DNA from 2 places in the Roseovarius carneus genome. Region 1 is predicted to be linked to the other one. Evidence: riboswitches for the same ligand, from Rfam matches in the RefSeq annotation. Region 1 holds a riboswitch; the other holds the start of a gene.

What was found. Region 1 has a riboswitch for cobalamin ahead of KUD11_RS08120 (TonB-dependent receptor plug domain-containing protein). Riboswitches for the same ligand answer to the same signal wherever they lie in the genome.
Region 2: it holds a riboswitch for cobalamin, as region 1 does, so the genes downstream of both, KUD11_RS01500 (CbtB domain-containing protein) here and KUD11_RS08120 (TonB-dependent receptor plug domain-containing protein) in region 1, are expected to answer to the same signal.

What each region holds. Positions count from the first base shown of each region.
Region 1 is NZ_JAHSPD010000001.1:1,612,566-1,617,828, reverse strand. Features, by position in the region: gene KUD11_RS08130 (TRAP transporter substrate-binding protein) at 1-687, opposite strand, end outside; gene KUD11_RS08125 (NnrS family protein) at 1,451-1,765, shown strand; cobalamin riboswitch at 1,819-2,032, shown strand; gene KUD11_RS08120 (TonB-dependent receptor plug domain-containing protein) at 2,167-4,110, shown strand; gene KUD11_RS08115 (ABC transporter substrate-binding protein) at 4,112-4,990, shown strand; gene KUD11_RS08110 (FecCD family ABC transporter permease) at 4,990-5,263, shown strand, end outside.
Region 2 is NZ_JAHSPD010000001.1:285,227-290,489, forward strand. Features, by position in the region: gene KUD11_RS01495 (chromosome segregation SMC family protein) at 1-2,344, opposite strand, end outside; cobalamin riboswitch at 2,552-2,771, shown strand; gene KUD11_RS01500 (CbtB domain-containing protein) at 2,804-2,980, shown strand; gene KUD11_RS01505 (CbtA family protein) at 2,984-3,664, shown strand; gene KUD11_RS01510 (hypothetical protein) at 3,730-4,233, shown strand; gene KUD11_RS01515 (DUF1636 family protein) at 4,238-4,561, opposite strand; gene cobW (cobalamin biosynthesis protein CobW) at 4,637-5,263, shown strand, end outside.

The DNA of each region.
Region 1 (5,263 bases):
CTGCATGCCGAAATCACGGTCAGACGTGGGGTTGTTGAACTCCGCCGCGTCGATCAGGCCCGATTTCATTGCCGGCTGAATTTCGCCGCCGGGAAGCTGCACAACCGACATGCCCATTTCCAACAGAACGTCTGCTGCAAGGCCAACGGTGCGATACTTCAGGCCGTCCATCTGGGACGCGTCCTTGATCTCTTCCTGGAACCAGCCCATGGGCTGAGCAGGCATTGGCGAGTTGAAGAAGGACACGATATTCAGCTGAAGCTCGCCCATCAGCTCATCAAAGAGCTCCTGACCGCCGCCTGCATGAATCCAGCCCAGCATTTCCTGGCTCGACCAACCAAAGCAAGGGCCAGTGCCGAAAAGCGACGCTGTTTTGGATTTGCCGTACCAGTAGGCGGACACGTAGTGTGCCGCGTCCAGAACGCCGCGGTGAACCGCATCTTGCATCTGGCTGGTTTTGACAACCGCATCCACCGACAGAACTTCGATGGTCAGCGAGCCGCCGGACATTTCATTAACGCGCGCCGCGAAGGACTGTGCGTTCTCAAGGAAGATGCCGCCGCCCCAGGCCGCTTGCATCTTCAATGTCGTGCCGGAGTCTTGTGCGATTGCAGGTGTCGCAAGTGCGGCAGCGCCGGCAACAGCCGAGCCGCGCAGGAATTTTCTGCGGTTAAGTGTATCTTTCATGTTTCCTCCCAAGGAATTAATAGCAGTCGCCGCTCGTATGATTTGGTCTGCAAGCAGTTTTGGATCATCAGCCCTGCACCGGCGCATTTAGGAGCCCAGACCTTACAGCCGGACCTTCAATGCGGGGCAGAACCACGATCTCGTGCAGTTTCCATTGGTTTATGCTGGCAGACAAGCGCTTCTTTTCGCGCACAAGCTGCGATCCGGTGTTTGAAATGGCGCAAAGCCAGACGCGCCAGCGCCAGATCAGGTTACTCTCAGGCAGACATGGATCAATCTCTATAAGTCTCATAAACCACTGTTATAAATGTTATAAATGACGCCCTGACTGGCGTCAAAACCACTCGTTCAGCCGTCGATATGACCACAGATCAAAACGCCCAAGCACCTCGGCGCGAGCACATATCTGAGCTTTACAAAAATTTCGTGAGCAGGGTGCTTTGGAAAAATATCGCGCATTATCAAACCGCGCGCCCCTGATCGCCGCACACGAATCAAACCTTGGGTAGGCCTCGGCAGCGATCACCGCTTGGGCGGGTCTCCTCCCGCGCAAAAGCTTGACCCGCATGGAGAAACTTGCCACGTAATGGGGGTCAGATCCGCATACCGCACCTCAAAGAGGCAAGCGCCATGTCATCTTTCACGCACCTCTCCCCAAGCAGCGTTCCCATCCTTTATCCTATGGGTTTCGTCCGTTTCTCCTTTTTGGCCCGCTTTGGGCCGCTTTGGTCGTGGTTATGTAGATATTGATGCTCACCGGGCGGTGGATCTACTGACGCGGCTCGGCGCGCTGGCCAAAGGGTTGGCCATCCTCAGACCTGATCTTCTGGCCCTTGGCAGTGCGCAGCATATCTGGATGGCGGGCGGATTTGCCCTCATGACGCTTGCTGTGATGATACGGGCCACGCTCGCCATCTTTGCCGCCCTTGTTGCCGCCGTGCTGGCCCGGCTCTGCGCGGGCATCTGGGAGCACAGCGCGATGCCGCTCTACACCCTCTCTGCCGCCCTCTGGATCGGCGCGTTTCTGGGCTTTGCAGTTCTTTACGGGTCCAGCCTGCTGCGCCCCAAGGCGGCATAATACACCCCGCCCGCACCAGAACGATTACCCCTTTCGCGAATCAATGCTCGCGCGTAAGCAAGAGGCACTTCGGTCCGGGCGGTTCGCCGTTTGGATAATAGGGAACGTGGTGCGGTGTAGCCAAAAGGCGCCAACTCCACGACTGCCCCCGCAACTGTAGGCGGCGAGCGAAGCCGGAATATGCCACTGCTGTGTTTCACATAGCGGGAAGGCCCGGCCCAGCATTGACCCGCAAGTCAGGAGACCTGCCGAGGTGATCACCCTGTTCGGACGCGAGGGGCGTTCCGGGCTGCGGAGCGTCTTCCGCCGTGGTGGCTTCACCGTCTGCGGGGGGCATCCGTCCTTCACATGACATTCAAGTCAATCGGCGCCGAATCTGGCGCCGTGTCCGAGGGACGAACATGCGTTACATATCATTTGCGGCAAGCCTTGCCGCCACCACAGCCATTTCCGGAGCCGCGCAGGCTCAGGAGCCTTTTGATCTGGGCGAGATTGTCGTCTCGGGCGGGCTTTCGCCGGTTGCCGCGTCGTCGCTCGGCAGGTCCGCCACCGTTCTGACCGCCGAAGACATCGAGCGGCGGGACGTCAAACACGCAGCCGATCTGCTGCGCGCCCTGCCCGGTGTGTCGGTGTCGCGCACCGGCGGTGTGGGTGGACTGACCCAGGTGCGGATGCGCGGGCATGAGGGCAATCACACCCTGGTGCTGATTGATGGGGTCGAGGTCGCCTCCACCAATTTCGGCGAGTTTGACTTTGGTGGCCTTCTGGCTGCGGATATCGGGCGGATCGAGGTGCTGCGCGGCCCGCAATCGTCGATCTATGGCTCGCAAGCCATCGGCGGGGTCATCTCGATCACCACGAAACGCCCCAACCGGCCCGGATTCTCCGGCCGGATCAGCACCGAACTTGGCTCGGATGGCTCGTCCGGTCTTGGGCTCAACGTCTTTAATCAAGGCCCCCGCGGCGAGCTGAGCTTCTCCACTGCGATGCGCGCCACCGGCGGCTTTGACATCTCCGGCACGCCGGGCGGCGAGCGTGATGGCGACTGGAACGAGACCTACAACCTCAAGGGCCGCTATTTCGTGACCGATACGCTGACACTGGGCGGCACGCTGCGCTATGTCAGGCGCAATTCGGACACGGATTCGGATCTGTTTGCTGCTCCAAGCCGCGCAACTTTGGTCACGGACACACCGGCCAGTATTCAGGTGCAGGAAACCTTTGGCTCGGTCTATGCAGAGCTGGAGACGATGGGTGGACGCCTGACCAACCGGCTGGAATACAGCTTTGCCCATATTGACCGCCAAGGCACAGGCAGCACCGGAGCAAAGAATACCGACAACACCGGCAACCGCTCCAAGATCGCCTATCGCGGCACGCTGGCGCTGGATGCCGCAACCCTCGATGCTGCCAATCACAGGCTGACCTTTGCCGCGGAACACGAGCGTGAAGATTACAAGGAAAACGACCCTGCGATCGTCTCTGGCGCGGGTCAATTGGTCAAACGTGACCGGGTCCAGAGCGCCTTTGTGCTGGAATATCAGGGTGAGTTGGCAAGTGGCCTCGATCTTCAGGCCAGCGTCCGCCATGACGACAACGACAAGTTCAAGGATTTCACCACCTATGCGGTTGGCCTCTCCTACAGGTTCCCAAATCAAACGACCCGCCTGCATGCATCCTTCGGGACAGGGGTACAAAACCCAACCTTGGTGGAGCAATTCGGATTTTTCGCCAATTTTACCGGCAATCCCAATCTTGAGCCTGAGCAGAGCAGGGGCTGGGATATCGGGATTGAGCAGGAATTCCTCGGCGGTCGCGGTGTCGTGGACCTGAGTTATTTCTCGGACGAATTGACCAACGAGATCGCCTCGTTCCGCAACCCGGCCACTGGCATCTCGACCCCGATCAACCGGGCCGGCAAAAGCGACCGCAAGGGGATCGAGCTGGCTGCCAGCCTACAGGTGACCGCGCAAATCGATGCCAACCTGTCCTACACATGGCTTGACGCCACAGAGCCAAACGGGGCTGTCGAAGTGCGCCGCCCCGAACATGAGTTGGCCTTGCAGGTGGGCTATGCGCTGCCCAATGACCGCACCCGCCTAGATATGCAGGTGCGCCATGTCGCGGGGAATTTCGACCTCGATTTCCGGGGGCCGTTTGTGCCCGGCGCGCGCGTAAAACTCAGCGACTATACCGTCGTGGATATCGGGTTCTCCCACGCGCTGACCGACACTGTGCAGCTTACGGGCAGCGTCAAGAACCTGCTTGACGAGGATTACGAGGAGCTTTTCGGATATGCCAGCCAAGGCCGCACCGCCTTCATCGGTTTGTCAAAGGCGTTTTGATATGGGCTGGACCCCACGCGCACGCGCGATCTCGGGGCTGGCCCTCGCAAGTGTCGCCCTCGTCGGGTTGATGGGGACGACACCGGCCAAAGCTGAGACAGCCACAGCCGAACCAAAACGCGTGGTGTCGATGAACCTCTGCACAGATCAGCTTGCCATGTTGGTCGCCGCACCGGGTCAGCTCATTTCGGTAAGCTATCTCGCGCGCGATCCGCGCAGCTCCGCCATGGCTGAGGAGGCCCGCGCCTACCCCGTCAATCATGGGCTGGCCGAGCAGGTTTACCTGCTCCAGCCCGATCTGGTGATCGTCGGGCGTTACACCACGCGCGCCACCGCCGACATGCTGGAGCGTTTGGGCACGCCCGTCATTCGCTTTGATATCGCGCGCAACATGGAAGATGTGCGGACGCGGATCATCGAGATGGGCGCAGCCCTTGGTCAAGAAGCACGCGCGGAGGCACTGGTCGCCGATTTCGACGCGCAACTTACGGCGCTCAGGACGGCCCCCGCCCAGCGCCCGCGCGCGGCACTTTATTTTGCCAATGGCTACACATCCGGCGACAACACACTCGCGGGTCAGATCCTGCACGCAGCGGGCTTTGCCAATATCGCGACCGAGCTGGGATATGGCGCGGGTGGCATCCTGCCGCTGGAGCTTCTGGCCCTCTCGGAGCCCGACGCCCTGATCACGGGACAGCGCTACGGCAATACCTCGCGGGCAGAGGCGATCATGGACCATCCGGCGATCCACGCGCTGCGCCAAGGGCGTGCGCAGGCGCCGCTCACTGACCATGATTGGGTCTGCGGCACGCCCCATGTGCTGCGCGCCATCGCCGAGATCACCGCCCTGCGCGGTCAGATAGACGCGGGAGGCCCGTGATGCGGCTTTTTGCAATCCTCTCCGCGCTGGTCGCGCTCCTCTTCATCACGGCATTGGTGGTCGGCCCGGCGGGGATCACGCCCGGTACGGCGCTGCGCGCGTTGATCTGGGGCGACGCAGGCCCGCTCTCTCTCGTGATGCGCGAGATCCGCCTGCCCCGCGCCATTCTGGCCGTGTTGATCGGGGCGAGCCTCGGCATGGCGGGGGCCGCGATGCAGGGCTATCTGCGAAATCCGCTGGCTGATCCCGGTCTGATCGGGGTCTCCGGCTCTG
Region 2 (5,263 bases), 1.3 Mb from region 1:
TGCGCGCCTCGCCTTCACGACGCAGCTCATCATGGGCCGAACGGCGTGACATCATCGTGATACGGGCAGCCTCCACCGTCAGCTTGGTATCCTCCGCGCGCGCCCGCTCGGCATCCAGATCACCAAGGCCTTGCAGCCCGGCCTCCGCCTCGCTCAACTGCCCGCGTGCGGACAGCGCCTCATCCTCGTGACGTGTCACGGCGAGGCTCAGCGATTCCAGTTTTGAGGCCGCAAGGTTGCGCTCCGCCTCTGCCCGGCTGAGCGCGCGGGCGGCGTCATTAACAGCGCGATCAGCGTCCCGGCGCGCCTCGCGGGCGGCTTTATCCGCCTCGCTCAGATCGCGCAGGGTTTGGGTCAACATCTCATGCGCACGGCGCGCACCATCGGCGCGGGCGCTGGCATGTTCGAGCAATTGTTTCAGCTCTTCCAGGCGATTAAGCTGTTGAAGCCGTAGCGCGGCTGCGGATGGCGCATCCTCGGCCCACGCGCGGTATCCGTCCCAACGCCAAAGATCCCCCTCAAGCGACACCAGCCGCTGACCGGGTTTAAGCGCCGCCTGAAGGCGCGGGCCGTCTTCGCTGTCCACCAGGCCGATCTGGCTCATCCGGCGGGTGAGCACATCCGGCACCGAGACGTTTTGCGTAAGCGGCACAGCCCCCTCGGGCAACGCCTCCACATGGCTGTAAGCGGGCAGAACGGCCCAGCCAGAGGGGCCGTCAGGGCCCACTTCGGGCGCGCGCAGATCGTCGGCGAGCGCGGCCCCAAGCGCCTTTTCATAGCCCTGCTGCACCTGAAGCCGGTCGAGGATCTGCCCGCCCTCGGCGGTGTCACGCTCCACCAAGCGCGCCAAGGCCGACACCTCGGCCGAGAGGGCGTTGACCTCGCCCTCGGCCTCGCTCCGCTCCCCGCGCGCTGTGGCCTCGCGGGCTTGCGCGTCGTTGCGCGCCTCATCCGCGGCGATGAGGGCGGCTTCCGCCGCCTCCGCCGCCGCGTGCGCGTCTTTCTCCGCAGACCCGGCGGTTGCGAAATCTTGAGCCGCCGTTTGCAATGCCGCGTTTGATGCCGCCACGGCAGAACGGGCCTTTTCGGCCTCCGCCTCGGAGCGCTGAAGCATGCTGCGGCTGTCGGAGACGAGCCGTTGTGCCGATTGGTGGCGCGCCGCGAGACGGGCCACATCCTCGGTCAGTGATGACAGATCCGCCTCGCGCTGGCTGAGGATATCCGACGCATCGCGCGCCTCGGCGGCGGCGGCCTCCAGCTTGCCCTCATGGCCGTCGGCGGCCTTGATCAGTTCGCGCTGCTCCCATTCCAGCCGGGCAATCGTCTCGCCCGCGTCGCGGTTCAACTCGCCCTCGCGCTCAATATCCTTGGCCAGTTGCCCGATGCGGGCCTCAAGCGTGGTGATACGGGCAAGGGCCGCCTCTTCTTGGGTGTTGAGCGTATCGCGCTGCACCGAAAGGCGTTGCAAAACCGCGCCAGCAATAGCGGCCTCTTCGCGCAGCTTAGGCAGGGCCTCATCGGCGGCGGCGCGGGCTTTGGCTGCCTCGCGCGCGGCGGCCTCGGCGCGGGCGGCGGCGGTGGTACGCTCTCGCAGGGCATCGCGGGCTTCGGCCAAGGCCGCATCCGCCTCTTTCCAGCGGCGATAGAGCAAAAGCCCCTCGGCTTGCCGCAACTCCTCCCCGATGGCGCGGTAGCGCGCGGCCTGCCGTGCCTGCCGAGCAAGCTGTCCCAGCTGTGCGGCCAATTGCTCAATCACATCATCCACGCGGGTGAGATTGCCTTCGGCTCCACGCAGCTTCAACTCCGCCTCATGGCGGCGTTGATAGAGGCCCGAGATACCCGCCGCCTCCTCCAAAATGCGCCGCCGCGCCTTGGGCTTGGCGTTGATCAACTCGGCGATCTGCCCCTGCCGGACCAAAGCGGGCGAATGCGCGCCCGTGGAGGCGTCGGCAAAGAGCATCTGCACATCGCGCGCCCGCACGTCCTTGCCGTTGACCTGATACGCGCTGCCCACATCGCGGGTGATGCGGCGGGTGATCTCAAGCGTATCGCTGTCATTGAACCCTGCGGGTGCGAGGCGGTCGGCATTGTCGATATGGATTGTCACCTCGGCAAAGTTGCGCGCGCCACGGCTTGCGGCACCGGCAAAGATCACATCCTCCATACCGCCGCCGCGCATGGCCGTCGGGCGATTCTCGCCCATCACCCAGCGTAGTGCCTCTAGAAGGTTAGATTTCCCGCAGCCATTGGGGCCAACCACGCCCGTTCGCCCGTCCCCGATGATGAGGTCGGTCGGATCCACAAAGCTTTTGAAGCCTGTGAGTCTGAGCTTGGAAAATCGCAAAAGGCCCGCCTCGCCATTGATTCTCGGAGTGGTGTGCAGTTTGCCGAGGGCGCGCGGCGCGAGTCAACGCCAAACCACTGGATATGGATGCATGGGGTGAGTTATCCACAAGATATCGGCCAGAGACGCGCGCAGACACGGCAGAGCGCCCGTATCTTGGCTGCACCGGCCCATTGCAATCAACCTTGACGCATTGCGAGGGGACGTTCATACCATACGGGCAAAGGTTCCCCCAAGGGCGTAGAAGAGCCCGGGGATCAATTGGGAATGGCGTGTCGGTGGACCCCTCTCGGGCATCAATTCGTCAGCCGCCCCCGCGACTGTAAGCGGAGAGCCCCTGCCACATGCCACTGGGATACGTCCTGGGAAGGCGGCAGTCAGGCCTCGACCCGTAAGCCAGGAGACCAGCCTTTGCAGGATCAACCCGCCTCGGGGTAGAGGCGCATAGGAGACGACACCATGACGACACTTGTTCAAAACACCGCGAAAACCACAGCAAAATCCGCCGTTCTGCCCGCAGTTATGGCGCTGGCGATCGGCCTTGGCATCATCTTCGTGGCGGGCCACGTGCAAGCCTCGGCCTTGCATGACGCCGCACATGATGTGCGCCACGCCACCGGCTTCCCCTGCCACTAAGGTATGTTTGCCAAAATATTGACCAGCGGGCTTTTCGCTGGGTTCTGTGCAGGGCTGATTGCCGCCCTGTTGCAGCTCATATTCGTGCAGCCTGTTCTGCTTCATGCGGAGCTTTATGAGGGCGGTGACCTTATCTACAACATGGCCGAGGGCGCACCCTCGCGGCCGGACATCCCAGGCTTTGACGCCATGCGTGACGGGCTTTCGGTGCTCTTTTCAGCGCTGATTTACGTGGGCTATGGCCTGATTTTGGTGGCGTTCATGAGCATCGCGAGCGCCCAAGGCGTCGCCATTTCCGCGCATCAGGGAATTGTCTGGGGCATCGCCGGCTTCGCCACGATCCACCTTGCGCCGGCGTTCTCATTGCCGCCCGAAGTGCCGGGCATGGCCTCGGCAGATCTTGCCGCGCGTCAAATCTGGTGGTGGAGCACGGCGACAGCCACGGGCGTGGGGCTTGCGCTTATCGCCTTTGGGCGCAGTGCGCTGCTCATGGCCGCCGGGGCGGCAGTGATCATAGCGCCGCATCTTATCGGTGCGCCCGAGCCTGCGGTCTTTACCGGGCCGCTGCCACCCGAGGTCGCATCGCTCTTTTCTGTGCGCGCACTTGGTGTCAGCATGGCAGCATGGGCCACGCTCGGCCTTTTTGCAGCCTATTTCTGGCAGCGCGAAACGCAAGACGCCTGACCCAATCCCCCGGCGCATGACATCACGCCCGCGCGCCGGGGCACCCTTAAGGAGATACCGGATCAATGCCCAAAACGCTCATTTTTCTCGTCATCGGCCTCTTTTTCGGCGCGGGCCTCGGGTTTCTCACCGCCGCCACCTCGGGCACGCAGCTTGAGGGGCACGACCATGGCAGCGCCGCCCATGATCACATGGCGCATGATCATGGCGACGGCGATCATTCGGGTCACGCAGGCCACGGCGCGATGATTGAGGCGGAGGCACCCGTGCCGACGCTTATGTTACACATCCTGCCCGATGGCGCGCAAAGCCGGAACCTGCACATCATGACGCAAAATTTCACCTTCTCGCCCACCGGTGTGAACGGCGACCATGTGCCGGGCGAGGGCCATGCGCATATCTATGTCAACGGTGTGAAACAGCCCCGCGCCTATAGTGAATATGTCCATCTCGATGCGCTGCCCAAAGGCACGCATGAAATCCGCGTCACGCTCAATGGCAACACCCATGGCGCGCTGGCGGTGAACGGCACACCCGTTGAGGCAACGACAACGGTGACGATAGAATGAGCCTTCAGGCAGGCACCCGCCCGATGAGACAATGGCGCAACCGCCCTATGGCGCGCGCATCGTCGATCCAGCCATCCGGGCTCGCGGCATATAGCTTGGCGAAGGCAACCACGTCGCCCGCATCCTCAAGCGTCACATCCCCAAAGAGATACGTGGCCTTCTGCGGCGCGCGAAAGGCAAGGCTCACGGGCCGCGCGCAGGCGTTCATGCACGGCCAGTCGCGGACCTGCACCCCCAGCCCCGCCTCAGCCAGAGCGGCGCGCAACGCGTCGGCAAACGCAGGCCCCTCGGCTCCCTCGCATGTCGAACAGACAGTCATCACATCCATCACGCCCGCCTCCCTTTACCCTTTGGGGCTAGCTCAGCGGCGCTTCCCACGCAACCCATCTCAGGAGGCCTGACCATGCCCATAAAAATCCCCGCCACCGTTGTCACAGGCTTTCTCGGTGCCGGTAAAACCACCCTGATCCGCCACATGCTGAAAAACGCGGACGGGCGGCGCATCGCGCTCATCATCAACGAATTCGGCGATCTGGGCGTGGATGGCGATATCCTCAAGGGCTGCGGCGACGCGACCTGCACCGAGGAGGATATCATGGAGCTGAGCAATGGCTGCATCTGCTGCACCGTGGCCGATGATTTCATCCCCACGCTCGAAAAGCTACTGAACCGCGAGAACGTGCCCGATCATATCGTGATCGAGACCTCCGGCCTCGCCCTGCCCCAACCGCTGGTCCGGGCCTTCAACTGGCCCGAGATTTCCACCCGCGTCACGGTTGATGGCGTGGTCACCGTGGTGGATGGCAAGGCCGTGACCGAGGGCCGTTTCGCCCACAACGTCGCCGCCGTGGACGCCCAGCGCAAGATGGACGAGAACCTCGACCATGAGACACCTCTATCGGAGCTTTTCGAGGATCAGGTCGCTTGCGCCGATATGATCGTGGTGAACAAATCCGATCTGCTGGAGGAGGGCGAGGCAGACGCGCTGGTCGCCCGCCTGCGCGGTGAAAGCCGGAAGGGCGTACAGGTT